DNA from 3 places in the Microbaculum marinisediminis genome. Region 3 is predicted to be linked to each of the others. Evidence: predicted binding sites of a transcription regulator. Region 3 holds the regulator's gene; each other region holds the start of a gene.

Region 1 (9,522 bases), on a different contig from region 3:
GCGGCGATGAAGTATCGCGGCGAGAACGTGCCGCTGGTGGTGTTCGCCGGCAAGGAATACGGCACCGGATCGTCGCGTGACTGGGCGGCCAAGGGCACCCGCCTGCTCGGCGTGCGCGCGGTCGTCGCCCAGTCGTTCGAGCGCATCCACCGCTCCAACCTGATCGGTATGGGCGTGCTGCCGCTGCAGTTCACCGACGACCAGTCCTGGCAGACGCTGGGCCTGACCGGCGACGAGATCGTCACCATCGAGGGGCTGCAGGAGACGCTGAAGCCGGGCGCGACGCTGACGGCGAAGATCACCTTCGCCGACGGAAAGACCAAGTCGGTGCCGCTCCTGTGCCGCATCGATACGCTCGACGAGCTCGACTACTTCAAGAACGGCGGCATCCTGCAGTACGTGCTGCGCAACCTCGCCGCCTGAGCGAGCACCATGACCGGCGGCCCCGATCTTCACGATCGGGGCCGCGTGGTTTCCTTGCGAATTTTCCAGCCGGTTTTTCCGCCGGCTCTCTCCGCGTGATTGTTGTGGGTGGGGCACCCGTCCGGGCGCGGGCGTCACCCCAATGTGACTGGCGTTTGAAGCCGCGACCGCGTATCCCGAAGCGATCGGTGCCGCCGGCACGACAAGGCTTTCGGGCAGTTTCGCGATGAATTGGCTACGGTTTTCCCGACGATCTGCGCGCCTTGCCGCGGCGGCGCTGGCGCTTGCTTTCTTGCCGCTCGTTATTACCCCCCTGGGCATGGGGGCGGCTAAGGCGGGGGAGCGGCTCGACGTCGTCGAGCTGTTCACCAGCCAGGGCTGCTCGTCCTGTCCGCCCGCCGATGCGGTGCTCGGCGAGATGGCTGATCGCGGCGACGTGCTCGCGCTCAGCTTCAACGTCGACTACTGGGACTATCTCGGCTGGAAGGACACGCTGGCCAGCCCGGACTTCACCAAGCGCCAGAAGGCCTATGCCCACGCGCGCGGCGATCGCGCCGTCTATACGCCGCAGGCGGTCGTCAACGGCATGATGCACGCTGTCGGCTCCGACCGGACGGACCTGAGGAACGCCATGCAGTCGACCGGCGACCGGCTCGACACGAAGGCGGTGGACCTCGCCCTGCGTCGCGACGGCGGCGCGATGGTGATCGAGACCGGAAAGGCGCGCGGCCTCCTCTCGCGGCCGAAGCCGGCGACGCTGTGGCTGGTCGTCTTCGACGACGAAAAGACGGTGAAAATCGAGCGCGGCGAGAACCGCGGCAAGACGGTCACCTATTCCAACGTCGTGCGCCGCATCGAGCCGATCGGCAAATGGACCGGCGACGCCGCGACGCTGACGGTGCCGCTGCCTGCCGACGGCGACGCGAAATGCGCCGTCATCCTGCAGGAGGGCGACGGCGCCGCGCCCGGCCCGATCCTCGCGGCGGCGCGGCTGTAGCGCACCCTTATCCGTCGGCTCTTCCCAGCAGCAGCCGCGTCAGCCGGCCGGCGAAGGCGGCCGGGTCCGCCGGCGTCTCGCCGTCGAGGATGCAGGCCTCGTCGTAGAGCAGCCAGGCGGCGTCGGCCAGCAGCGCCTTGTCGCCGTCGCCGCCGGCCTGGGCGGCGAGATGCTTGATCAGCGCGTGGCGCGGGTTGAGTTCCAGCACGGGGGCGGCGCGCTCGGGCGCGCCCTCCTGTTTGGCGAGCATGCGTTCGAGCCGCCGGTCGAGCGCGCCTTCGGTCGCCACCAGGCAGACCGGGCTCTCGGCGAGGCGGGTGGAGGCGCGCACGTCCTGAACCGCGTCGCCGAGCGTCTGCTTGACGAAGGCGGCCAGCGTGGCGACCGCCGGGCCGGCCTCGTCGTCCTCGTCCGCGGCCTTTTCGTCGAGCAGCGCGACGTTGGTGATGTCGGCGTCGCCCTGGCTCACCGACTTCAGCGGCTTGCCGTCGAAGCCGGTGGCGACGCGCACCCAGAAATGGTCGACCGGATCGGTCAGCAGCAGCACCTCGATGCCGCGGGCGCGGAAGCCTTCCAGATGCGGGCTGGCGGCGGCCTGCGCGGCGCTGTCGCCGGTGACGTAGTAGATCGCGGTCTGGTTCTCCCGCATGTCGGCGACATAGTCCTTCAGCGAGCGCCAGCCGTCGGCATCCCTGGTGGTATGGAAGCGGGCGAGGCCGAGCAGGGTGTCGCGGCGCTCGATGTCCTCGTAGAGCCCTTCCTTGAGAACCGGGCCGAAGGCCGACCAGATCTGCGCGTAGCGTTCCGGCTCCTTGTCGGCGAGCTTGGCCAGCTCGCTCAGCACGCGGTTGGCGACGGCCTTGCGGATCTGGCCGAGCAGCGGGCTTTCCTGCAGCATCTCGCGCGAGATGTTGAGCGGCAGGTCGTCGGAATCGACGAGGCCGCGCACGAAGCGCAGGTAGCCGGGCATCAGCTCGGCGTCGTCGGTGATGAAGACCCGGCGCACGTAGAGCCGGGTGCGGCCCTTGCGGGCCGGATCGAACATGTCGAAGGGCTTCTCGGTGGGCACGAACAGCAGCACGCGATAGGCCTGCCGGCCCTCGGCGGCGTAGTGGACGGTCAGTGCCGGCTCGTCCCAGGCGCCGGCGACGTGGCGGTAGAACTCGCGGTAGTCGTCCTCCGAAAGCTCCGACTTCGGCTTCAGCCACAGCGCGCCGCCGTCGGCGATCTCGCGGGCCGTCTCGCCCTCCTTCAGCCGGATCGGCACGGGAACATGGGCGGAATGGGCGTGGACGATCTGCTCCAGCCGGTGCGGCTCGAGGAAGTTCCTGGCGTCGTCCTTCATGTGCAGGACGATGCGGGTGCCGCGGTCGGGCGCGCTCTCGTCGGGCGCGATCTCGTAGCTGCCGCGGCCGTCGGACGACCAGCGGAAGCCCTCCGTCGCGCCGGCCTTGCGGCTGACGACGTCGACCCTGTCGGCGACCATGAAGGCGGAATAGAAGCCGATGCCGAAGCGGCCGATCAGGCTGGAGGACTCGGCGCCGTCCCCGCCGTCCCCGCCGCTCTCGTTCAGCGCCTCGACGAAGGCCTGGGTGCCGGAGCGGGCGATGGTGCCGAGATTGGCGACGAGCTCGTCGCGGTCCATGCCGATGCCGTTGTCCGCGATCGTCAGCGTGCCGGCGTCGGCGTCGGGGGTGACGGTGACGGCGAGCGCCGGATCGCCCTTCAGCAGCGAATCGTCCTGGCGCGCGGCGTAGCGCAGCTTCTCGCAGGCGTCGGCGCCGTTGGAGATCAGCTCGCGCAGGAACACGTCGCGGTCGGAGTAGACCGCGTGGACCATCAGGTCGAGAAGGCGGCCGACCTCGGCCTCGAAAGCATAGGACCCGGCGCCCTGCGCCTCGGTTGTTTCGGTCTTTTTCGTCTTGGTGCTCATCGACTATCCCGGATTTCCGCAGCGAACGAAGCGTTCCTGCGGCGAGATAGGAAGAGCCGGACGACTTTTTCAAGGGGCGAGGGGGATCAAAAACAAATCGGGCCGGCGAGACCGGCCCGTGCCAGGTGCCCGCGCCAGATGACTGTCGGGCCTTAACCAGCAGTATTCGGAAATGGAGAAACGGGCCCGGTTCAAGAACGACCCCGGGGGGCTGGGGGGCTGGGTGTTCCGGAGCCTCCTAGAACCGGGCCTCGAGGCAACGATGCGAATTTGTTCGAGCAATCGGGCGTGTGAAGGGCGCGAATGGGGCGGAAATGTGATAATTTCGGTGCCTTACGCGGAGCTGCGTCCACGGTTCGTCGATGCGGATGCCAATGCGGGCCGCAAGCGTCCTTGACGCGGCCCCGGTCCTTTGACGATCATGTGACAGCGAGGCGCGAGAGAGGGAGGAGCCGTTGAGCGAAACGGATCCCATATCGTTCCCCGGCGGCCGCGGACCTGCGATGCGCGCCGCCAGTCCCGAAGCCCGCAATGGGGCCGCGGCCCGGGTTTCCTTCGATCGCCGCGAACTGGGCGAAATCCTCAATGTCTACGGGCGCATGGTGGCCGCCGGCGAATGGCGCGACTACGCCATCGACGCGCTGAAGGAAAAAGCGGTCTTCTCCGTCTTCCGGCGCGCCTGCGAGGCGCCGCTCTACCGAATCGAGAAGAACCCGAAGCTCGCCCGCCGCCAGGGCGCCTATTCCGTCATCACGACCACCGGCCTGATCCTCAAGCGCGGCCACGATCTGTCGCGGGTCCTGCGGGCGATCGACCGGCGCCTGAAGCTGGTGGAGGCGTAGGCCGGCGAGGCCGGGGGCCTCCTGTCCTCTTGCGCGCCCGTCGTTGGCGCGCGGCCGCGTCCCAGCCGGATCGACTGCGGCGCGGATGGCGTATTTTCCCATAGTTCCTGCCGAATCGTCCGCCGAATCAGCGGTTTGCCGGCGTCGCCCTATCTTCCTCCGCAGAAAATCCGGGCAACCACCTCGCCAATCGCCCGTTATCCCTCTCGCCGCGTCGGTCTTGCCGCGTGGCCACTGCTTCATGGGCTCCGGATCAAGTCCGGAGCACGAATTTGTTCTCCGGGCACGGGCTAGAACCATTCACAAGCCGCGTGTCCTGGACTTGATCCAGGACCCATAGGGCGCGGCAGCGCGGGAAGCCGTTGGGTTTTCCCTCCCGCCGCGTCGTTCCTGCCGTGCGGCTGCTGCTTCATGGGCTCCGGATCCGGTCCGGAGCACGAGTCTTCCGTTTGGGCACGGCCTAAGCGCCACACACGGGCCGCGTGTCCTGGACTTGATCCAGGACCCATAGTGCGTGGCAGCGCGGGAAACCCGCCGGGTTTTTCTTCCCGCCGCATCGTTCCTGCCGTGCGACTGCCGCTTCATGGGCTCCGGATCAAGTCCGGAGCTCGAGTCTGTTTTCCGGGCACGGCCTAAGCGCCGCACACCGGCCGCGTGTCCTGGACTTGATCCAGGACCCATAGGGCGTGGCAGCGCGGGAAGCCGTTGGGTTTTCCCTCCCGCCGCGTCGCTCCTGCCGTGCGGCTGCCGCTTCGTGGGCTCCGGATCAGGTCCGGAGCACGCGTTTGTTTTCCGGGCACGGCCTAAGCGCGACACACCGGCCGCGTGTCCTGGACTTGATCCAGGACCCATGGGACGTGGCAGCGCGGGGACCCGCCGGATCCTCCCGCTGCGCCGGCTGGCGCGGCCGGTTGCGCCGGCTAACGCCCCTCCGGCGGCGGCTCGGTGTCGCCCGGGCCCAGCGCGCGCTGCATCAGGACGGTGGCCCGCCACCGGCCGAACTTCCAGCCGACCGCCTTGAAGGTGCCGACGAGATCGAACCCCATCGCCTTGTGCAGAGCGATCGAGCCGGCGCTGGCCTCGTCGCCGATCACCGCGATCATCTGACGGAAGCCGCAGGCCTCCGCTTCGGCGATCAGCGCGGCGAGCAGCGCCCGGCCGACGCCCCTGCCGTGCGCGGGGCGGGCGACATAGACCGAATCCTCCACCGTGAAGCGGTAGGCGGGCCGCGGCCGGTAGGCGCCGGCATAGGCGTAGCCGACGATCGTGCCGCCCGATTGCGCGACGAGATAGGGGAAGCCGCCGTCGAGAAGCGCGGCCAGCCGCTGCCCCATCGCCGTCGCGTCGGGCGGGGTTAATTCGAAGCTCGCCGTGCCGCTCTGCACGGCATCGGCGTAGATGGCGGCGATCGCCGCGCTGTCGTCCGGCGTGGCCGGGCGGATGGTCAGGTCGCGATCCGGCAAGCGGGGCCCCCAAACGAAAAAGGCCCCGGCTGTGCAGCCGGGGCCTTCCGAAAACCGATGTGTCCGCGATCCTACTCGCGATTGCCGAACAGGCTCAGCAGCATCACGAACAGGTTGATGAAGTCGAGGTACAGCCGGAGCGCGCCCATGATCGCCTTGCGGCCGGCCATCGTGCCGTCGTCCTGGGCCGAGTACATCTCCTTGATCTGCTGGGTGTCGTAGGCGGTCAGGCCGGCGAAGACCAGAACGCCGATCACCGACACCGCGAACTGCAGCGCCGAGGAGGCCAGGAAAATGTTCACGACCGAGGCGATGATGATGCCGATCAGGCCCATGAACAGGAACGAACCCCAGCCGCTCAGGTCCTTCTTCGTCGTGTAGCCGTAGAGGCTCAGCGCGCCGAAGGACGCCGCGGTGATGAAGAACACGCGTGCGATCGAGTTGCCCGTGTAGACCAGGAAGATCGAGGACAGCGACAGGCCCATGAGGGCGGCGAAGATCCAGAACGCCATCTGGGCGCCGCCGAGGCTCAGCGAGTTGAGCCGCGCGGACAGGAAGAACACCATGCCCAGCGGGGCGAGCATGATCACCCACTTCAGCGGGCTGGCGTAGATCGCCTGGCCGAAGCCGGTCAGCTGGCCGCCGCTGACCGCCATCGTGAACGCGCCGAACGCGACCACGCCGGTTACGGCCAAGCCGATTGCCATATAGTTGTAGACCTGCAGCATATAGGCGCGCAGGCCCTCGTCGATTGCGCCGACACCGGCGTGGGAGGCGCCCATGCCGTAGCCGCGGGCAGCCTGTTTGTCGAATTCCGCCATGGGATTCCCCTCGAGTTTTAAAATCACCGAGCGAATATGGGTGTCTCGCGTGCGCGAGGCAAGTACTCGCGCGGCGAATTTGCGCGCGAGAAACCTTACAAAATGTTTAGAATTCGCGCCGGTGGCGGCGCGCGATCGGCCCCGGCGCAACCGTCGTCGCACCAGCCGCGTTTCGCGCGGCCGCGCTCACAGATCGCGCAGATAGGCCGCCGGCCGACGGCCGAGGACGCGCCACGTGCCGACCAGGCCGAGGCCGACGGTCAGCACCAGCGCGCTGCCGATCGCCGCGAACGCGACGGCCGGCAGGAAGGTGAAGTCGAGCTCCATGACCTGTTCGACGACCACAAATCCGGCCAAAGTGCCGGCGGCGAGCGCGAAAATCGCGGTAATCGTGCCCAATAGCGCGAATTCGATGACATAGGCGCCGATCAGCCGGCGGCGGGTCGCGCCCAGCGTCTTCAACACCACGGCGTCGTGGATGCGGTGGCGGTGGCTCGCCGCCAGCGCCCCGGCGAGCACGAGAATGCCGGCGGCGATGGTGATCCCGCTCGCCGCCCGGACCGCCCAGGCGAGCCGGCGAACGAGGCTGTTGACCGAGTCGAGCGCCTCCTTGACCCGCACCGAGGTGACGGTGGGAAACGCCGCGGTGACCGCGCGCATCAGGCCGAGCTCGCTGTCGGCGCCGGCGGCGTCCGGCAGGGTGACGGTGGCCAGCACCATGTGCGGGGCGCCGGCGAAAGTGTTCGGCGAGAACACCATGACGAAGTTGATCGACAGGCTGGTCCAGTCGACGGTGCGCAGATTGGCGATGGTTGCGGTGATGGTGCGGCCGAGGACGTTGACGGTGATCTCGTCGCCGACGGCGAGGCCGAGCTCGCCGGCGATCTCCTCGGCGAAGGAGACCAGCGGCGGGCCGTCGTAGTCCTCGGGCCACCAGTCGCCCTCGGTCAGCGAGCCGTCGTCCGGCGGCGTCGCCGCGTAGGTGATGCCGCGGTCGCCGCGCAGCACCCATTCGGCTTCGGCCGGGCGCGGATAGTCGGCGACGGGAATGCCCTTCAGCGCGACGAAGCGGCCGCGCAGCATCGGCACCTCCTCGGTCACCCCGTCGGGCGCGGCCTCGTCGACGAGGGAGACGAAGCGTTCGGCGTCGGCGCGGGGGATGTCGAGGAAGAAGAAGCTCGGCGCCTTGTCGGGGATCGACAGGGTGAGCTGGCGCGTCAGGTTGCCGTCGATCAGCGCGATGGTGACGAGCAGGGTCAGGCCGAGCCCCAGCGACAGGACGATGCTGGGGGTGACGGCGCCGGGGCGGTGGATCGCGCCGACGGCGAGCCGCAGTGCGATGAAGCGGCTGTGCGGCAGGCGCCTGGCGATCGCCATGATGGCGACGCCGACGAGCCGCAGGACGATGAAGGCGGCGAGCGTGCCGATGACGAAGATCGTCGCGATGAACGGCTCGTAGGCAAGCCCGATGGCGAGCCCGGCCAGTGCCAGGACGATCACGGCGAGCGCGACGAGATAGACCGGCCGGGGCCAGGCCCGCGCGCGGCCGACATATTCGCGGTAGAGCGCCGTCGCCGGCACCTCGCGGGCGCGCCCCAGCGGCCACAGCGCGAAGGCGAGCGCGGTCAGGATGCCGTAGGCGAGCGCCAGCACCAGCTCGGCCCCGTAGAGGCCCGGCACCGCGTCGGCGACCGGCAGGACGGTGGCGAGCGCGGATCCGGCGAACCACGGCGTCAGCGCGCCGAATACGAGGCCGATCGCCATCGCGACGACGGCGAGCATCAGGATCTCGACGAGATAGCTGCGGAAAATGAGCGCGCCGCCGGCGCCGAGGCTCTTCAGCGTGGCGATCGTCGCCCGCCGGCCGTCGAGATAGGCGGTCACCGCGTTGGCCACCCCCACCCCGCCGACGATCAGCGCGGTAAGGCCCACCAGCGTCAGGAACATGGTGAAGCGGTCGATCTGGTCCCGCAGGCCCGGCGCGGCGTCGTTGCGGTCGCGGATCCGCCAGCCGGCCTCGGCCATCTCGGTCTCGGCGCGTTTCTTCGCCGCCTCGACATCGCCCGGCGAGGCCGGCTCGGGCAGAGCCACGCGGTAGCGCCAGCGCACCAGGCTGCCCGGCTGGATCAGGCCGGTGGCCTCCAGCGCCTCGGTGGAGATGATCACCCGGGGGCCCCAGCCGAGCCCGCCCGACAGGCGGTCCGGCTCGGCGGCGATCAGGCCGGTCAGGGTGAAGGTCGCGTTGCCGATCGAGACGGGATCGCCGATTTGGACGCCGAGCCGCTCTGCGAGGCCGGCCTCCGCGACCAGGCCGACCTGTCCCGACTTTGCGGCGACCAAGTCGTGTAGCGAGCCGACGCCGTCGATGGCGACCTCGCCGAACAGCGGATAGGCGCCGTCGACCGCCTTCAGCTCGACCAGCGTCTGCGTGTCGTTGCCTGTGCTGCGGGCCATCGCGCGCAGCGTCGCGACCTCCGAAACGCGGCCGAGCGAGCCCAGGAATTCGCGCTCGTCGGCCCGCGCCTGGCGGTGGATCAGCGAAAAGCTCAGATCGCCGCCGAGGATCGCCTGGCCTTCCTCGGAGATGCCGTTGACCAGCGACCGCGACACCGACCCCACCGAGGCGATCGCGGCGACGCCAAGGGCGATGCAGGCGATGAAGACGTAGAACCCCTTGAGGCCGCCGCGCAGCTCGCGCAGGGCGAACCGCAGGGGAACCGGCAGGCGGCGGGCAAGCGGCGTCGCAGCAGACCTCATTGCGCGGCAACCCGGGCGGCGCGGTCGGCGTCGAGGTCGATGTTGCCGTCGCGCATGGCGATGGTCCGGCCGCAGCGCGCGGCGAGCGCATTGTCATGGGTGACGAGGATCAGCGTCGTATCCCGCGTCTTGTGGAGGTCGAACATCAGGTCGACGATCTGGGCGCCGGTGGTCGCATCGAGGTTGCCGGTCGGCTCGTCGGCGAACAGGATCGCCGGCTCGACGACGAGGGCACGGGCGAGCGCGACGCGCTGCTGCTCGCCGCCGGACAGTTCGGCGGGATAGT
Region 2 (9,522 bases), on a different contig from region 3:
CGTCCGGCCGGATGGCGGGGATCGCCACGATCGGGTCGTCGTCGGCGAAGGGATTGCCGATCACCTTGTAGTCGGGCCGGACGCCCAGCAGGTCGGAGCCGATCAGGCCGCGGATCGGCATGAACGGAATGCCCTTCTCGGCCGCCTGCAGGCCGGTATAGACGGCGGGACAGGTGGAATCGCGGATTTCGATCGCGCCGGCCTTCACCGCGCGGACGAACGCGTGCGCCGGGCCGAACTCGCCGAGCGACACCCCGGCTGTCTCGATTACCGAGACGCACCCGGCGCCGATCAGCATGTCGGCGAACTCGCCCGACGTAGGCACGGTGACGAGATGCAGGCCCCGGGCGTCGCGACGAACGAGCGCGCGGGCGATCTCCATCGGGATGCCGCTATCCTTGAAGACGGCGATCTTGGCCCCGTCCGGGACGAGCCGGACCAGCGCATCGGCCGAAGTCAGGATCTGCGTCATGGGCTTCCCAGAACTCCCCGCGGGCGTCCCCCGGACTTTCCCGGACGTCCCGGGGGCGGGGCGGCAACCGCTTGCGGCGAAGGATAGCAACCCGCGCGGCGGCCGGGCAAACGCCGAATGTCGCACCACCTTTGCGCCGCCGCAGTCCGTGCTTAATCTAGGTCAATGCAGCGGCGAAACGGCCGCTGCGACGATAGTCCGGTGTATCAACGAATCGAAGTGAGGCGTCGCAATGGAAACTCCCGTCGAAATCGCTTTCCGCAACATGGACCCCTCGGAATTCGTCGAAAAGCGCGTGCGTGAGCGGGTTGGCAGACTGGAGCAGTTCTACGACCGCATCACCAGTTGCCACGTGCAGATCGAGGCGCCGCACAAGCACCACACCAAGGGCAACCTCTACGAGATCCGCATCGAGGTGCGGGTGCCCGGCACCGAGCTCACCGTCAACAACAAGCCCGGCAACGTGCATGCGCACGAGGACATCTATGTGGCGATCCGCGACGCCTTCGACGCGATGGAGCGCCAGCTCAAGAAGTGGAAGCAGAAGGCCAACGCCGACGTGAAGGTGCACGACGCGCCGCTGGCCGGCCGGATCGAGGAGCTTCATCCCGACCGCGACTTCGGCCAGATCGCCATGACCGACGGCCGGCTGGTCTATTTCCATCGCAACAGCGTCGTCGGCAACGGCTTCGATACGCTGTCGCTCGGCGATACGGTCGAGCTTGTGGTTCATTCCGGGGAGGGCGAGAAGGGCCCGCAGGCGAGCGCCGTGCGCCCCGTCGGCGGCCTCAAGTTCGTCGACAAGCCGTAAGAGCAGCGGACCGCGGGGCTCGCGCGCCGGGTGGCGCGCGTGCGCCCGCTCATCTGCTCAAGAGCTGACCCGGTACCTGGGACTGGCTCGACCGGGTCGCCCGCTCATTCGGCCCACCTGCTTATTCGGCCCGCTTGCGGCCCGTCACCATGGCGCGAACCAGATTCTCGCCATGCTCCCAGCTGGCGATCAGCACGCCGGCGATATGGGCGACAATCAGCACCAGCGTCGCGTTGACGGCGATCTCGTGCACTTCCTCGACCCATTTCACGCCCCAGTAGGCATTGGTCGTCATCATGAAGCCGGTGCTGCAGATGATGGCGATCATGGTCAGCAGCGCCACCACCATCGCGCCGCCGGCCGGATTGTGGCCGATGTAGCGCCTGGCGCGGAACGCCATGGTGTCGCGCAGATAGCCGAGCACCCGCGAGGGCCGGTAGACGAAATCGCTGAAGCGGGCATGGCGCGACCCGACCACGCCCCAGACCAGCCGGAAGGCGATCAGCGCGGCGATGCCGTAGCCGACATTGATGTGCAGCCGGTCCCACTCGTCGCCGCTGACATAGGCGACGAGGACGCCGCCGACGAGGGTCCAGTGGAAGATCCTGACCAGCGGGTCCCAGACACGCACGTCGGCCGGCCGCGTTTCGCGGCCGACCTCGGTGCCCACTGCCGTGGCGTCGGACATCAGTCGTCGTCCTTGGGCTGGACGACCGCACCGGTGACCGGGTGCAGGTAGAGCTCGGCCCGGGCGCCGTTCTTGTCGATGACCTTGAGCTCGTAGCAGCCGTCGTCCGCCTCGACCTTGCGGACCTCGTAGCCCATCTCGACGCCCTTGGCCTTCGCCGCGTCCATGCTCATCCACTGGTCGCGCGGCGTGTTGCCGCAATCCGCGTCATCGCTGGCATAGGCCGGCGCGGCGGCGGCGCCGAGGATCGCGGACAGGGCCAGGGCTTTCAGGACATTGCGCTTCATGCTTATCTCCAATCGTGGTTTCGACTTCGGTTCCAGCGGCGTCATCGCCGTTGTCGACAGGAGATACCGGAGCCTCGCTGACCGACCGCTGATCGGCCTTGTCAGCGTTTTGTCAGCTTGATCACGGCAGGTTCGGGCGATGATCAGACACAGCCTTTCAGTCCTGTTCCTGTCCGCGGTCCTCGCGGCCGCGCCGGCGATGCCATTCGGCGCGTTCGCCGACAGCGACCGGGGCAGGGACAGGGACCATGAAGACGACGACCACGATGCGGCGTGGGCGGCGGTCAAGCGCGGCGAGGCGCTGCCGCTTGCCGAGGTGATCGCCACGGTCGCCGGCCAGTTGCCCGGGGAAATCCTCGAGATCGAGTTCGATCGCGAGGATGGCCGCTGGCTCTACGAGTTCAAGGTCATCGACGGCAACGGCCGGCTGCACGAGATCTATGTCGACGCGGCCACGGCCAGGATCCTGCCGGACCGGGACGACTGATGCGCATCCTGCTGGTCGAGGACGACGACCGGATCGCCCGGGACGTCGACGCCGCGCTGAGCGCCGCCGGCTACGCGGTGAGCCGCGAGGCCGACGGCGAGGAGGCCTGGTTCCGCGGCGACACCGAGGCGTTCGACGCCGTGGTGCTCGATCTCGGGCTGCCCGGCATGGACGGCCTGTCGGTGCTGAAGCGCTGGCGCGAGGCCGGCCAGCGCTTTCCCGTCCTGGTGCTGACGGCGCGCGGCAGCTGGCACGAGCGCGTCGAGGGCATCGACGCCGGCGCCGACGACTATCTGCCCAAGCCTTTCCGGATGGAGGAACTGGTGGCGCGGCTGCGCGCCGTGCTCAGGCGCTCGGCGGGGCAGGCGAGCCCGATCCTCACCAACGGGCCGGTCAGCCTCGACACGCGGCAGATGAAGGTCAGCGTGAACGGCGTGCCCCTGGCGCTGTCGCCGCAGGAGTACCGGCTGTTGTCCTATCTGATGCACCACGCCGGCCGCGTGGTCTCGCAACTGGAGCTGACGGAGCATCTCTACGCCCAGGACTTCGAACGCGACTCCAACGCCATCGAGGTGCTGGTCGGGCGCGTGCGGCGGAAGCTCGGCGTCGACCTGATCGAGACGCGGCGCGGCTTCGGCTACATGGTGCCGGAGGCGGCCGGGTGAGCGGCCGCTCGCTCAGGCTCAGGCTGTTCGCCGGCGCGGCGATCTGGGTCGCCGTGGCGCTGATCATCGCCGGGCTCGGGCTGGCGCTGCTGTTCGAGCGCCACGTCTCGCGCCGCGTCGACGCCGAGCTGGAGACCTACCTGAACCAGCTTGCTGGCAACGTCGCCATCGCCGCCGACGGCGCCGTCACGCTGGCCCGTCCGCCCGCCGATCCGCGCTTCACCACGCCGCTGTCCGGCCTTTACTGGGAAATCCGCGACGAAAACGGCGACACGCTGCTGCGCTCGCGCTCGCTGTGGGACGAGACCCTCGACCTGCCGGCCGACGCGCTGGGCAACGGCGCGGTGCACCGCCATGTCCGGCCGGGGCCGGGCGACGCGACGCTGATCGTCCGCGAGCGGCAGGTCTCCTACGAACCCGGCGCTAGCAATACCGGAGCGGGCCTGCGCGACCTGCGCATCGCGGTCGCCGTCGACCGTGCCGAGGTGACGCGGGCCACCCGCGCCTTCGCCGGCGAACTCGCGCTGTCGTTGGCGCTGCTCGGCGGGGTGCTGCTGGCGGCGGCCTGGGCGCAGATCCAGTTCGGGCTGAAGCCGCTGGAGACGGTGCGCCGCGCCATCGGCGCGGTGCGCTCCGGCGAGACGGCGCGGCTGCCGTCGGATTTTCCCGCCGAGGTGGTGCCCCTGGCCCACGAGGTCAACGACCTGCTCGACGCCCAGGACGCCACCATCGAGCGCGCGCGGACCCGCGCCGCCGACCTGGCGCACGGGCTGAAGACGCCGCTTACGGTCCTGTCGAGCCATGCCGAGCGGGTGCGCGCGGGCGGCGACGACCAGGCCGCCGACGAACTCGCGGAGATCGCCGGCACCATGCGCCGCCATGTCGAGCGGGCGATCGCCGTGGCGCGGCTGAGCCACCGGCCGTCGGCGCTGATCGACGTCGAGCCGGTGGTGCGCCGCGTCGCCGGCGCGCTGGCCCGCACACCGGCGGGCGAGCGCATCCAGTGGGACATCGCGGTTCCCCCCGGCACGCGCCTCGCCGTCGACCCGGAAGACCTCTACGAGGCGCTCGGCAACCTCGCCGACAACGCGGTGACGTGGGCGCGCGGGCGCATCGCCGTCACCGTCGCGCCGGACGCGGACGGCACGGCGATCGTCGTCGAGGACGACGGCCCCGGCATTCCCGAGGCCGACCGCGAGACGGTGCTGCGGCGCTGGGAGCGGCTCGACGTCTCCGGGCCGGGGCAGGGCCGCTCGGGCAGCGGCCTTGGCCTGGCCATCGTCGCCGAGATCGCGCAGGCCTATGGCGGCGACCTGACGCTGGGCACGGCCGCGTCGGGCGGGCTGCGGGCGGCGTTGCGCTTCCCGGCGCCGGCGGCAGGCTGACCGGCAAACCGACGCCGCGTCACACGCTGCGTCAGGGCCCGAGCCAGGGCCGAGCCGAAGATCCTGGCGCCGCCAAGGGGTGTCACGGCGCCGACATGGAACCGTAATCCGACTGTCAGATGGCGGTGATACCGCCAGCCTCCTCAGGGCGCCGTTCCCGGCGTCGGATCCATAAGGAGGCTCTCCATGACCCTATTCCGGACCGCCGGAACGTCCGCGCTCGCGGGGCTTGCCGTTGCCGGCGCGACGCTCGCAGCCGGCTCGGCGAACGCCGCCACCGAAGTCGTCTGGTGGCACGCCATGGGCGGCGAGCTCGGCCAGAAGGTCGAGAAGATCGCCGGCGACTTCAACGCCATGCAGTCGGACTACAAGGTCACGCCCGTCTACAAGGGCAACTACACCGAGACGATGACGGCGGCGATCGCCGCCTTCCGCGCCAAGGAGCACCCGGCGATCGTGCAGGTGTTCGAGGTCGGCACCGGCACGATGATGGCCGCCAAGGGCGCCGTCTATCCGGTCTACGAGCTGATGGAGAAGGCGGGCGAGCCGTTCGATCCGAAGGCCTACCTGCAGGCCGTCGTCGGCTACTACACCGACACCGACGGCAACATGCTGTCGATGCCGTTCAACTCCTCGACGCCGATCCTCTACTACAACAAGACGGCATTCGAGAAAGCCGGCCTCGACCCGAACACCCCGCCGAAGACCTGGGGCGACATCGAGGCGTTCTCCAGGAAGATCATCGAGTCGGGTGCGGCCTCCTGCGGCTTCACCACGGGCTGGCAGTCCTGGGTGCAGCTGGAGAACTTCTCGGCGCTGCACAACGTGCCGTTCGCCTCGAAGGCCAACGGCTTCGGCGGCACCGACGTCGTGCTCGAATTCAACGGCGACCTGCAGAAGCGACACGTCGCCAACATGGGTGAGTGGCAGACGTCGAAGATCTTCGACTACGGCGGACGCCGCTCGGATCCCGCGCCGAAGTTCTATTCCGGCGAATGCGCGATCTACATGAACTCCTCGGCCTCGCTCGCCGGCGTGCGCGCCAACGCCAAGGACTTCGAGGTCGGTGTCGGCATGCTGCCCTACTACGACGACGCGGCCGGCGCGCCGCAGAACTCGATCATCGGCGGCGCGACGCTGTGGCCCCTGACCGGCCATTCCGACGAGACCTACAAGGGTGCGGCGAAGTTCTTCACCTACCTGTCCTCGCCGGAGGTGCAGGCCTGGTGGCACCAGGAGACCGGCTATCTGCCGATCACCACCGCCGCCTACGAACTGTCGAAGGCGCAGGGCTACTACGAGAAGAACCCCGGCGCCGACATCTCGGTTCTGCAGATGAACCTCAATCCGCCGACCGAGAATTCGCGCGGCCTGCGCCTGGGCAACTTCGTCCAGATCCGCGACGTCATCAACGAGGAACTGGAAGAGGTCTGGGCCGGCAAGAAGAGCGCCGAGGAGGCGCTCGACGCGGCCGTGGAGCGCGGCAACAAGCTGCTGCGCGAGTTCCAGGACCAGAACTCCTAGAGCAACCCCAAAAAGCGGCGGGCGGCCATCGGCGGCCCGCCGCACCTTGTCCTTGCCATGCACCTCTTTCCGCGATGAACGACAAACGCGTCAGCTTTTCAGGCGTCTGGCTGCCGGCGGCCCTGCTCGCCCCGCAGCTTGCGATCACCGCGGTCTTCTTCCTGTGGCCCGCGAGCCAGGCAGTCTACCAGTCGGTCCTGCGCCAGGATGCCTTCGGGCTTTCGGTCAAGTTCGTCGGCCTCGACAACTTCGTCCGTCTGTTCGAGGACCCGGGCTACCTCGCCTCCGTTCACGTCACCGTCGTGTTCAGCGCCGCTACCGCTATCCTGTCGATGGGGTTCGCGCTTCTGTTCGCGGTCGCCGCGGACCGGGTGCTGCGCGGGGCGACCGCCTACAAGACGCTGATGATCTGGCCCTACGCCGTCGCCCCCGTGCTCGCCGGCGTGCTGTGGTGGCTGATGTTCAATCCCACGATCGGCATCGTCGCCTACGCGTTGCGCGGCCTCGGCCTGTCGTGGAACCACGTGCTCGACGGCGACCAGGCGATGATCCTGATCATCATCGCCGCGGCCTGGAAGCAGATCTCCTACAATTTCGTGTTCTTCCTCGCCGGCCTGCAGTCGATCCCGCGCTCGCTGATCGAGGCCGCCGCGATCGACGGCGCCGGTCCGGTCAAGCGCTTCTTCACGGTGACGCTGCCGCTGTTGTCGCCGACCACCTTCTTCCTCGCCGTCGTCAACCTCGTCTACGCCTTCTTCGACACCTTCGGCATCGTCCACGCGACGACCGGCGGCGGCCCGGGCCAGGCGACCACCATCCTCGTCTACAAGGTGTACCGCGACGGCTTCATCGGCCTCGACCTCGGCGGCTCGGCGGCCCAGTCGGTCATCCTGATGGCGATCGTCATCGTGCTGATCGTCATCCAGTTCCGCTTCGTCGAGCGGCGCGTGCACTACTGAGGACGCGATGGCCACGCTCCGCCCTCAACAAAACTCCCCGCTCATTCCCGCGCAAGCGGGAATCAAGGGCCACATAGCGATGCCCCTCGTTCCGCCCCGGAATCCCGCTTTCGCGGGAATGAGCGCAAGGAAGCCGGCCGTTCCGCTGTCTTCCGGTCAGATGGGTGTGTGAGGACAGCCATGGTCGAACGCCGCCCGCTCCTGACGCTCGTAACCCACCTGACGCTGATCCTCGGCGCAGCCTTCATCGTGCTGCCGGTATGGATCGCCTTCGTCGCCTCGACGCATGCCGCCAGCGACTTCCTGTCCGGCGTGATGCCGCTGTGGCCGGGGGACCAGCTGGTCGAGAACTACTGGAAGGTGCTCGGCACGGGCGAGGCGGCCGCGGGCACGCCACCGATCGGCCTGATGCTGTTCAACTCGACGGTGATGGCGCTGTCGATCGCGGTCGGCAAGATCGCGATCTCGCTCCTGTCGGCCTTCGCCATCGTCTATTTCCGGTTTCCGCTGAAGAGGACGGCCTTCTGGATCATCTTCCTGACGCTGATGCTGCCCGTGGAGGTGCGCATCCTGCCGACCTACGAGGTGGTGGCGGGCCTCGGGCTGCTCAACAGCTATGCCGGCCTCTCGCTGCCGCTGATCGCCAGCGCCACGGCGACGTTCCTGTTCCGCCAGGTGTTCCTGACCATCCCCGACGAACTGACCGAGGCCGCCCGCATCGACGGGGCGGGGCCGATGAAGTTCTTCCGCGACATCCTCCTGCCGCTGTCGCGCACCAACATCGCGGCGCTGTTCGTCATCCTCTTCATCTACGGCTGGAACCAGTACCTGTGGCCGCTGCTGGTGACGACGGATACCGGCTACTACACCGCCGTCATGGGCATCCAGCGCATGGTCGCGGTGCCGGATTCCGAGCCGCTCTGGCACCTGATCATGGCCACCGCGATCCTCGCCATGCTGCCGCCGGTCGTGGTGATCGTGCTGATGCAGCGGCTGTTCGTGCAGGGCCTGATCGAGCAGGAAAAGTAGGAGCTTTCGATGGCTGACGTGATCCTCAGTGGCGTGCGCAAGGTCTATCCCGGCGCGGTGGAGGCGGTGAAGGCCGTCGACCTTCGCATCGCCGACGGGACGCTGTGCGTGCTGGTCGGCCCGTCGGGCTGCGGAAAGTCGACGCTGCTCAGGATGATCGCCGGGCTGGAAACGGTGAGCGAGGGGGCGGTGGCGATCGGCGGCGAACCGGTCAACGACCGCGAGCCGGCCGCGCGCGACATCGCCATGGTGTTCCAGAACTACGCGCTGTATCCGCACATGTCGGTCTACGACAACATGGCCTACGGCCTGCGCAACCGGCGCACGCCGAAGCCGGAGATCGAGCGGCGCGTCCGCGCGGCGGCAGGGCTGCTCGCCATCGAGCCGATGCTCGCCCGCAAGCCGCGGCAGCTGTCCGGCGGCCAGCGCCAGCGCGTCGCCATGGGCCGGGCGATCGTGCGCGAGCCGAAGGTGTTCCTGTTCGACGAGCCGCTGTCCAATCTCGACGCCAAGCTGCGCGTGCAGATGCGCATCGAGCTGAAGCGGCTGCAGCGCAGCCTGGGAACCACCTCGATCTACGTCACCCACGACCAGCTCGAGGCGATGACGCTCGCCGACCTGCTGGTGGTGATGAACGAGGGCCGCATCGAGCAGATCGGCACGGCGATGGCGGTCTACGAGAAGCCGGCCACCACCTTCGTCGCCGGCTTCATCGGCTCGCCGCCGATGAACCTGATCCCGGCCGAGCCGGACGGCGAGGGCCTTGATCTCGACGGGACGGGGCACCGGATCCCGCCGCCCAAGGGCGCCGGCGGCCCGGTGGTCGTCGGGATCCGGCCCGAAGACCTCGTGATCGGCGAGGGCGGCGAGGAGGGCGATTCCGACACCGTGCCGGTCGCTTTCGCTGTGACCGGGGTGGAGCCGATCGGTGCGGAATCGCTGGTGCATGGCCGCACCGGAGCCGGCCACGAGATCACGGTGCGTGCCCCCGGATACGCGGATTTCGCACCCGGGCATCGCCTGACGGCGCATACGGGCCTGAAATCCCTGCATTTCTTCGACCGGGACAGCGGCGCCCGGATCGCCTAGGGCGGCTTGAACCGCCAATCCGGCAACCCCATATCCAATCTCGACCGGCGGACGCGAATGTCGCCGGTTCACGGAGCGGGCGCCGAAAGGGCCCAGTTCAAGGTCGCTTGGTGACGAGGACTTTGC
Region 3 (9,522 bases):
TTATGCGGGGTTTACGGCGAGTCCGCCGGTATTGTAGCTTGCACTCATTGAGTACGACATTTCGTGCGGCGGACCAGTCTAGTCACCCAGATTTAGTGGGCAAGTCGGATCGCGAGTAGGCGATTTCGGTGAGGACTCGGAGTCTGTCCGCAACCCAAGCATGGAGCGGCGGATGTCTTGGACTGATGAACGTGTCGAGCTCCTGAAGAAGCTCTGGACCGATGGCCTGAGTGCCAGTCAGATCGCGGCCGAGCTCGGTGGAGTGACACGCAATGCGGTTATCGGCAAGGTGCACCGGCTGGGACTGTCCGGCCGCACCAAAACCTCGCGGCCATCGGCGCCGCGTGTGCGCAAGGCGCGTCGTCCTTCGATGCCGCCGCGCCCCACTACGCGTGTCATCGGCAACACCGCGCTGAAGCTGAACGTGGTCGCCGAGCAGCAGCTCGAGGCCGAGGTGGTTCCGATGCGCGTGCTCGCGCCGGTCGAGGAACTGTTCATCCCGCCGGAGGAGCGGGCCACGATCCTGCAGCTGAACGAGCACACCTGCAAATGGCCGATCGGCGATCCGGGCCAGGAGGACTTCTACTTCTGCGGCCGGCGTTCGATGAGCGGCGTGCCCTACTGCGAGCATCATAGCCGCGTCGCCTACCAGCCGGCCACCGACCGGCGCAGGCCGAAGTCTGCGGGCTAACAGGGGCCTTCGCGGCTACACCGTCCTGGCCGGCCAGGTATCGCTGAGGCGATAACCGTTCGGCCAGGGATCGTCCGGGTCCAGCATGTGCTGATGCGTCCCGGTGATCCACGCCCGTCCCGAAATCTCCGGAATGATCGCCTGAAGCTCGCCGACCGTGGTGTCGGCGACGATCCTGCCGATGAAGCGGGAGTCGATGATCGATTCCGCGATGAACGTGTCGCCCGCCGCCATGAGGCCGCGGGCGTGTAGCAGCGCCATGCGCGCCGAAACCGCGGTGCCGGTCGGCGAGCGGTCGATCTTGCCCGGCTGGATCGCGACGGCGTGCCGCGAGACGGTGGCGCCGCCCTCGGTGCGCAGCGATCCCGCGATCAGGCAGAACGACAGATGCGCCCAGTCCGGGTTTTCCGGATGACGAAACCCGAGCTGCTGGTTGGCGGCATCCGTGATGGCGATGCCGGCGGCCGCCAGGTCGCGGGCTTCCGACGCCTCGATGGTGAACCCGAGCGCGTCGGCGTCGACGACGACGAAGCTGTCGCCGCCATAGGCGGTGTCGACGTTCAGCGTTCCCAGCCCCGCGACCTCGAGCGGTGTCGACAGCCGCTCGGCGAACGCGGGCACGTTGCGGACGACGATCCGCTCCGCCTTGCCGTTTCGGCACGCCGCGGTGATCTCGATCAGCCCGCCCGGCGCCTCCAGCGTCATCGTCGTGGTCGGTTCGCGCATGGCGATGATGCCGGTGTCGAGCAGCACGGTCGCCACGCATATGGCATTGGAACCCGACATCGGCGGCGTGTCCTCGGGCTCCATGATGATGAAGCCCATCGCCGCGCGCGCATCCTTCGCCGGCACCAGCAGGTTGGCATGGCGGAACACCCCGCCGCGCGGCTCGTTGAGCAGGAAGCGGCGCAGCCCCTGGTCGCGGGCGATCCAGCGCGACTGTTGCCACAGGGTGTCGCCAGGCGGCGGCGCCACGCCGCCGACGATGACGTCGCCGACCTCACCCTCGGCATGGCAGCTGACGACGTGAACGACCTTGCTCGTGCGCATTTCCCCGCTCCCGATCCAGTCCACTCCGGCATCACCCGGACAGGGAACCGCGATCGGGGCGGGCGCACAAGTCAGTTGGCGGTGGCGAACTGCTCGTTGAAGGCGTAGCCGGCGCCGCGCACGGTGCGGATCGGGTCGGCCTTGCGGCCCCGGTTGATCGCCTTGCGCAGCCGGCCGACATGGACGTCCACGGTGCGCTCGTCGACATAGACGTCGCGGCCCCACACGCCGTCCAGCAGCTGCTCGCGGGTGAACACCCGTCCCGGGCTCTGCATCAGGAACTCGAGCAGCCTGAACTCGGTCGGTCCCAGATGGATCTCACGCCCCGCCCGGCGCACCCGGTGGGTATCGCGATTGAGCTCGATGTCGCCGGCATGCAGCACGGTGGCGATTAGCTCCGGCTTGGCGCGGCGCAGCAGTGCCTTCACCCGCGCCATCAGCTCGGGGATCGAGAACGGCTTGACCACGTAGTCGTCGGCGCCGGTGGCAAGCCCGCGGATGCGCTCGGTCTCCTCGCCGCGCGCCGTCAGCATGATCACCGGCAGCGCCGTCGTCTCCGGGCGCGAGCGGATGCGCCGGCACAGTTCGATGCCGGAGATTCCCGGCAGCATCCAGTCGAGCAGCACCAGGTCGGGCGCGCCCTCGCGGATGCGCGTCTCCGCCTCGTCGCCGCGGGCGACCGCCTCCACGTCGTATCCCTCGGACTCGAGGTTGTAGCGGATCAGCAGCGTCAACGGCTCTTCGTCTTCGACGATCAGAACTTTGGCGTTCATCGTCCGGCCCTTCGGTTCCTCAGTCGTCGCTCTGCGGATAGTCCGCCGGCGTGAAGCTCGATGTGTCTCCCTTCGGGCGCTGCTCGCGCAGCGGCTCGCCCTTCACCAGGTAGAACACCATCTCGGCGATATTGGTGGCGTGATCGCCGATCCGCTCGATGTTCTTCGCCGCGAACAGCAGGTGCGTCGAATAGGTGATCGAGCGCGGGTCCTCCATCATATAGGTGAGGAGTTCGCGGAAGATCGAGGTGTACATCGCGTCGATCTCGGAATCGCGGTGCCACACCGCCATCGCCTTGTCGACGTCGCGCTGGGCGAAGCTGTCGAGAACGTCCTTGAGCTGCTCCGAGGCGATCCGGCTCATGTGGTCGATGCCGAGGATCGCCCGCTGCGCGATGATCTCCGACTGGATCGCCACCGCCCGCTTGGCGATGTTCTTGGCCATGTCGCCGATGCGCTCGAGCTCGGACGAGATCTTGATCGCGGCAATGATCTCGCGCAGGTCGACGGCCATCGGCTGGCGCTTGGCGATCATCAGGATCGCGGCCTCCTCGACCTCGTGCTCCAGCTCGTCGATCTGCTCGTCCGCCTCGATGGTCCGCAGCGCCAGGTCCTGGTCGCTGGTGTGCAGCGCGACGATCGAGTCGGTCAGCAGCTTCTCGGCGAGGCCGCCCATCCGCGTCAGTTTGACGGCGAGGTTCTTCAGCTCTTCGTCGTAGGAGGAAACGATATGTTCCGTCATGTCATTCTCCTCGGCCGGTCGTCCGTGGCCTGTCGTTGGATCAGCCGAAGCGGCCGGTGATGTAGTCGTGGGTGCGCTGGTCTTTCGGGTTCGTGAAGATGTGCTCGGTCGGGCCGACCTCCACGAGGATGCCGAGATGGAAGAAGGCGGTGCGCTGCGACACGCGGGCGGCCTGCTGCATCGAGTGCGTCACGATGACGATGCAGAAGTTCTCCTTCAGCTCGTCGATCAGCTCCTCGACCTTGGCCGTGGCGATCGGGTCGAGCGCCGAGCACGGTTCGTCCATCAGGATCACTTCCGGGCTGACGGCGATGGCGCGCGCGATGCACAGGCGCTGCTGCTGGCCGCCCGACAGGCCGGTGCCCGGCTCGTTGAGCCGGTCCTTGACCTCTTCCCACAGGCCAGCCTTGCGCAGGCTGGTCTCCACGATCGCGTCCATCTCCGCCTTGCCGCGCGCAAGGCCGTGGATGCGCGGGCCGTAGGCGATGTTCTCGTAAATCGACTTCGGGAACGGGTTGGGCTTCTGGAACACCATGCCGACGCGCGCGCGCAGCTCCACCACGTCGAGTGAGGGGTCGTAGATGTCGCGGCCGTCCAGCGTGATGTCGCCGGTGACGCGGCAGCTCTCGATGGTGTCGTTCATGCGGTTGAGGCAGCGCAGGAAGGTCGACTTGCCGCAGCCCGACGGGCCGATCAGCGCCGTCACCGAGCGCTCGGCGATGTCGATGGAGACGTCGAACAGGGCCTGTTTCGCGCCGTAGAACACGTTGGTGTTCTTCGCCGATACGCGGATCGGGTTCATGTTCGGGTCGTCGACGACGATCGTCCCGGCAGGCGTCGGCGTCTCTGCGATCGCAGCGTCGGTCATGGGTCGTGCTCCTTGCCCTACCACGTCCGCTCGAGGCGCTGACGCAGGAAGATGGCTGTGATGTTCATGAGGATGAGGAAGCCCAGCAGAACCAGGATCGCGGCCGACGTTCGGTCGACGAAGCCGCGTTCCGGACTGTCGGCCCAGATGAAGATCTGCGTCGGCAGGGCGGTGGAGGCGTCCATGAGCCCGCCCGGAGGCGAGGTGATGAAGGCGTTCATGCCGATCAGCAGCAGCGGCGCCGTTTCGCCGAGTGCCTGTGCTAGGCCGATGATCGTGCCGGTCAGGATGCCGGGCAGGGCGAGCGGCAGCACGTGATGCGCGATCACCTGGTGACGCGAGGCGCCCATGCCGAGCGCGCCCTCGCGGATCGACGGCGGCACCGCCTTCAGCGAGGCACGGGTGACGATGATGATCGTCGGCAGCGTCATCAGCGACAGCACCATGCCGCCGACCAGCGGCGCCGAGCGGGGCAGCCCGAAGAAGTTGAGGAACACCGCCAGGCCCAGCAGGCCGAACACGATGGAGGGCACGGCGGCGAGGTTGTTGATGTTCACCTCGATCAGGTCCGTCCATTTGTTCTTCGGCGCGAACTCCTCCAGATAGACCGCCGCGGCGATGCCGACGGGGAAGGAGATCAGGAAGCAGACCAGCAGGGCGTAGAGCGATCCGACGATCGCGCCGGCGAGCCCGGCGAGTTCCGGGAAGCGGCTGTCGGAATTGAAGAACAGCCCCCAGTTGAACGGCGTCGAGATCCGGCCTTCCGCCGCCAGCGCGTCGAACCAGCCGATCTGCATATCGTTGATCTTGCGCTGGTTTTCCGGCAGCGAGCGCGACAGCACGCCCTTCTCAAGCTGATCGAACGGATCGGAGACGGGCACCGTCATCTCGATCGTCTTGCCGATGATCGAGGGATCGGCGACGACCCGGTCGCGGATGAAGAACTGCGTGTTGTTGGTCAGCAGCTGGCCGAGCGCGCGCTGCTCGCCCGGGCTGGTCACGTCCGGGAACAGGCTGGCCAGCGTGCCCTTGACGATCGCGCGATAGTTGCCCTTCGCCGGATCGTCCTCCTTCACGAATTGTGGGTCGATATAGACCGGCACGGTCACCATCGTCTGCACGAAGGCGCGGTAGCCCGTCGCCGCCAGCGACGTGATGAGGATGCTCAGCAGGCCGATGGCGATCACGATCGCGCCGATGCCCAGCCGGCGTAGCCGGCGGTCGGCTCGGTGGCGCCGCTTGCGCCGCGCCGTGGCGGCTTCGCTGGACCAGTCGAATTTCGCGGGCAGGGTCATGTCGGCGGTACTCATTCGTACTGCTCCCGGTATTTCTGGACGATCCGAAGGGCGATGATGTTGAGGCAGAGCGTGACGACGAACAGGACGAGGCCGAGCGCGAAGGCGGCGAGTGTCTTCGGACTGTCGAATTCGGTGTCGCCGACCAGCAGCGTGACGATCTGAACCGTGACGGTGGTCACCGAGTCGATCGGATTGAGGGTCAGCGAGGCGATCAGGCCGGCGGCCATCACCACGATCATGGTTTCGCCGATGGCGCGGCTCATGGCGAGCAGGACGCCGCCCATGATCCCGGGGATGGCGGCCGGGAGCATCACCTTGGTCATTGTCTCCGCGCGCGTCGCGCCGAGCGCAAGCGAGCCGTCGCTCATCGTCCGCGGCACCGCTTTCAGCGCGTCGTCGGACAGCGACGAGATGAACGGAATGATCATGATGCCCATGACCGCGCCGGCGGCCAGCGCGCTGTTGGGCGAGACCGCGATCCCCAGCACCGAGCCGGTGTCGCGGACGGCCGGGGCGACGATCAGCACGGCGAAGAAGCCGTAGACGACGGTCGGGATGCCGGCCAGGATCTCCATGATCGGCTTCACCGTGGCGCGCACCCGGTCGCTGGCGTACTCGACCAGATAGATCGCGGTGAAGATGCCGATCGGGGTCGCCACCAGCATGGCGATGAAGGCGATGAGCAGCGTGCCGGTGAACACCGGGATCGCCCCGAAGGCGCCCTTGCCGGCGACCTGGTCGGCGCGCAGGGCGATCTGCGGTTCCCAGCGCAGCCCGAACAGGAATTCGTTGATGGGGACGTGCTTGAAGAATGCCCACGCCTCGAACACGAGCGAGGCGATGATGCCGACGGTGGTGGCGATCGCGACCAGCGAGCAGAAGATCATCAGGGCGGAGACGACGAACTCGAAATTGTTGCGGGCACGGAACCGGGGGCCCAGCTTCGCGCGGGCGATCACCAGGGCCACGATCATCGCGGCGAGCGCCGACACCAGCATGGCCCAGCGTGCGATCGCCTCCCAGCGATTGTAGAGGTCCGCGGCATGCCGCACCTCGTCGCTCGGTTCACCGAAAAGTCGGCCGGCGGCGACGTTCTTGATCTCGGACAGGACGAGAGCGGCGCGCGAGCCGGTATCCGAGTCGACATACCCGGCCGGCAGGCTCGACAGCAGCATCGCGTCGATCACCGGTCCCTGCAGCAGCAGCCAGAGCAGGACCAGGATGAAGGCGGGGACGCCGATCCAGACGGCGACGAAGGCGCCGTGATAGCCGGGCAGGGAATGGACGTCGCGTCCCTGAGCCGTGACGAACCGGTTTCCCGCCGACCGGCCGACATAGTAGCCGACGATCGACAGCAGGAGGATCAGGAGGAATGCATAACCAGCCACGACGCTCTCTCCGTCAGACCCGGTCTGCCGCCGGGGTTTTCGGGCAGGTGGTGTCCCGCGCCGCCGCTGATGGGCGGCGCGGGAGGGGTGTGTTCGGCGATCAGCTGCCGAAGCGGTCCATCGGCGTGCCGTTCTCGGCCTTCGAGCGGACGTCTTCGCGCTTCTCCTCGGAGAGCGGGATCAGGCCGCGCTCGGTGAGGTAGCCGCCGTCGCCCATGGCGGCCTCGGAGACGTACTCGGTGATGAACTCGTCGAGGCCGTCGATGACGCCGCGATGCGCGTTCTTGATGTAGAAGAACAGCGGACGCGAAACCGGATAGGAGCCGTCGGCGATGGTGTCGATCGACGGCACGACGCCGTTGATCTTCTCGCCCTTCAGCGTGTCCTGGTTCTCGTACAGGAACGAGAAGCCGAAGATGCCGAAGGCGTTGGCGTCGGCGTTCAGGCGCTGCACGATGAGGTTGTCGTTCTCACCAGCCTCGACGAAGGGACCGTCCTGACGCATGCGCGCGCAGACTTCCTTCTTCTTGTCCTTGTCCAGGGCCTCGATGGCCGGGAACGCCTCGCAGCCCTCTTCCATCACGAGCTCGACCCAGGCGTCGCGCGTGCCCGAGGTGGGCGGCGGGCCGAACACGGTGATCTCGATGTCCGGCAGCGACGCGTCGATGTCCGACCACTTCTTGTACGGGTTGGCGACGATCTTGCCGTCGACCTCGACCTCGGAAGCCAGCGCCTGGAACAGCTGCGCGCGGGTGACGTCGATGGAGGCACCCTCGCGCGAATTGGCGAACGCGATGCCGTCGTAGCCGAGCAGGACCTCGGTGACGCTGTCGACGCCGGCGTCCTTGCACGCCTTGTACTCGGATTCCTTCATGGCACGCGAGGCGCCGGTGATGTCCGGATTGTCGGGGCCGACGCCGGAGCAGAAGATCTTCATGCCGCCGCCGGTGCCGGTGGATTCGACGACCGGAGCCGGCTTGCCGGTCATGTTGGCGAACTGCTCGGCGACCGCCTGGGTGAAGGGGAACACCGTCGAGGAGCCGACGATGCGGATCTGATCGCGCGCCGAAGCGGGCGTGGCGACGATGGCCGCCATCGCCGCTGCCGCGGCGAGACTGGCGAAAGAGGTGGTTTTCACGATGACACTCCCTGTCAGGATCGGAATTGAGTCGCGGGCGAGCCCGCGGATGGAGCGGTCCGCAGCCGATTGGCGACCGCATCCCGCGTGCAATCTAGGAGTCCGTTGCGATCCTTCTACGACAGCCGGATGACGTCTCAATGACAAAATAAGTGTCTGAAAATTATTGTTTTTTCGCCTTTCCGGGCTGTGGGTTTGCGGGTTTCGCGACGGTTTCCACGCAGTCCAGCGTGACAGTGAAGGCGGCGCCTTCGCCGGGCTTGCTGTCGATGTTGAGCTGCGCCCGGTGGCGATTGAGGATGTGCTTGACGATCGCCAGCCCCAGCCCCGTGCCGCCCTTCTCGCGGCTGGACGCGGTATCGACCCGGTAGAACCGTTCCGTCAGGCGTGGCAGGTGTTCCGGTGCGATGCCCGCGCCCCAGTCGCGCACGCTCACGGCGATCCGCCGCGCCCGTCCCGACTGGCCGGGACCGAGCGTGGCCGTGACCGCGACCCGGCCGCCCGATTGCCCGTACTTGATGGCGTTGTGGACGAGGTTCTGGAAGACCTGGGCCAGCTCGTCGCGGTCGCCGACCGCCATCAGCGGCCGGTCCTTGATGTCCAGCGTCACCGCCACGCCGCTATCGATGGCGAGCGGCTGCATGGCGTCGGCGACGTGCTCGAGGATCGGCGCGACGTCGATGACGGTTTCCGGTCGCACATGCGCCTTCAGTTCGATCCGGCTGAGCGACATCAGGTCGTCGATCAGCCGCGACATGCGCCGGGCCTGTTCGGCCATGATGTCGAGGAACCGGTCATGCGCCTGCGCATCGTTGCGGGCCGGGCCCTGCAGGGTTTCGATGAAGCCGATCACCGAGGCGAGCGGCGTGCGCAGTTCGTGGCTGGCATTGGCGACGAAGTCGACGCGCATGCGCTCGACGCGCTGCGCTTCCGTGAGGTCGCGAAGGAGGACCAGGAAAACCGGGGCCTTGTCCGGTTTCCCGCCGCGGATCGGGCCGAGCGGGCTGACACGCACCTCGAACCAACGGTCCGCGGGGACGCGCTCGAAGACCGTGACCTTGGCCGGACTGCCGGTCTTCTGCGCCCGCTGGATCGCCTCGCCGATCTCGGGCGCCCGCAACAGGAAGCTGATGGGGCGACCGACCTCGACCCCGCCGAACAGCGCGTCGGCCGCCGTGTTCTTGAAGCGGACCAAGCCCTTCGCGTCGATCAGGAAACAGGGGTCGGGCAGGCCGTCCGTGACCGCCGCGTAGACCGCCAGCGGATCGCCGCCGGCGCTGGCGCGTCGCAGCGGCGATGCCGCTGGCACCGTGCTCGCCATCGGACTGGCCAGGATCGCTACCCAGATCGCCGCCAGGCCCAACGCGGCAGTCGCGGGAGCGACGTCGGCGATGATCCAGAAGCCCGCGACGACAAGGGCCGCGACGACGAGGGCCACGCGCGCGGCATCGGCCCGCCGCGCGAGGGCGAGCAGCATCGTCTTGGGACCTGACATATCGCGTGCGGACAAACCTTCGTCACCCGATGGGATGTGCGGCGCGGCCGACCGCCGCCGACCGTCGCCGCCTCACTGA

Evidence for each region. The regulator PhoB, encoded in region 3, activates phosphate uptake and scavenging genes when phosphate is short. The targets are predictions, from matches to a motif close to TGTCATNNANCTGTCAT.
Region 1: MUB46_RS10580 (DUF2794 domain-containing protein) is a predicted target of PhoB. The motif match lies at 3,766-3,782, and genes of this name have one in related genera.
Region 2: ugpB (sn-glycerol-3-phosphate ABC transporter substrate-binding protein UgpB) is a predicted target of PhoB. The motif match lies at 4,898-4,914, and genes of this name have one in related genera.

What each region holds. Positions count from the first base shown of each region.
Region 1 covers NZ_JALIDZ010000004.1:354,157-363,678, forward strand. The annotation lists gene acnA (aconitate hydratase AcnA) at 1-423, shown strand, start outside; gene MUB46_RS10570 (DUF1223 domain-containing protein) at 716-1,420, shown strand; gene htpG (molecular chaperone HtpG) at 1,428-3,353, opposite strand; gene MUB46_RS10580 (DUF2794 domain-containing protein) at 3,857-4,195, shown strand; gene MUB46_RS10585 (GNAT family N-acetyltransferase) at 5,116-5,658, opposite strand; gene MUB46_RS10590 (Bax inhibitor-1/YccA family protein) at 5,730-6,479, opposite strand; gene MUB46_RS10595 (ABC transporter permease) at 6,666-9,236, opposite strand; gene MUB46_RS10600 (ABC transporter ATP-binding protein) at 9,233-9,522, opposite strand, start outside.
Region 2 covers NZ_JALIDZ010000007.1:6,354-15,875, forward strand. The annotation lists gene MUB46_RS15485 (CoA transferase subunit A) at 1-472, opposite strand, end outside; gene hpf (ribosome hibernation-promoting factor, HPF/YfiA family) at 705-1,283, shown strand; gene MUB46_RS15495 (cytochrome b/b6 domain-containing protein) at 1,405-1,971, opposite strand; gene MUB46_RS15500 (PepSY domain-containing protein) at 1,971-2,258, opposite strand; gene MUB46_RS15505 (PepSY domain-containing protein) at 2,398-2,745, shown strand; gene MUB46_RS15510 (response regulator transcription factor) at 2,745-3,410, shown strand; gene MUB46_RS15515 (sensor histidine kinase) at 3,407-4,795, shown strand; gene ugpB (sn-glycerol-3-phosphate ABC transporter substrate-binding protein UgpB) at 4,982-6,319, shown strand; gene ugpA (sn-glycerol-3-phosphate ABC transporter permease UgpA) at 6,394-7,278, shown strand; gene ugpE (sn-glycerol-3-phosphate ABC transporter permease UgpE) at 7,459-8,307, shown strand; gene ugpC (sn-glycerol-3-phosphate ABC transporter ATP-binding protein UgpC) at 8,317-9,396, shown strand.
Region 3 covers NZ_JALIDZ010000001.1:519,801-529,322, reverse strand. The annotation lists gene MUB46_RS02685 (GcrA family cell cycle regulator) at 173-691, shown strand; gene MUB46_RS02680 (trans-3-hydroxy-L-proline dehydratase) at 707-1,741, opposite strand; gene phoB (phosphate regulon transcriptional regulator PhoB) at 1,813-2,514, opposite strand; gene phoU (phosphate signaling complex protein PhoU) at 2,534-3,256, opposite strand; gene pstB (phosphate ABC transporter ATP-binding protein PstB) at 3,297-4,058, opposite strand; gene pstA (phosphate ABC transporter permease PstA) at 4,142-5,434, opposite strand; gene pstC (phosphate ABC transporter permease subunit PstC) at 5,431-6,810, opposite strand; gene MUB46_RS02650 (substrate-binding domain-containing protein) at 6,911-7,948, opposite strand; gene MUB46_RS02645 (ATP-binding protein) at 8,112-9,425, opposite strand.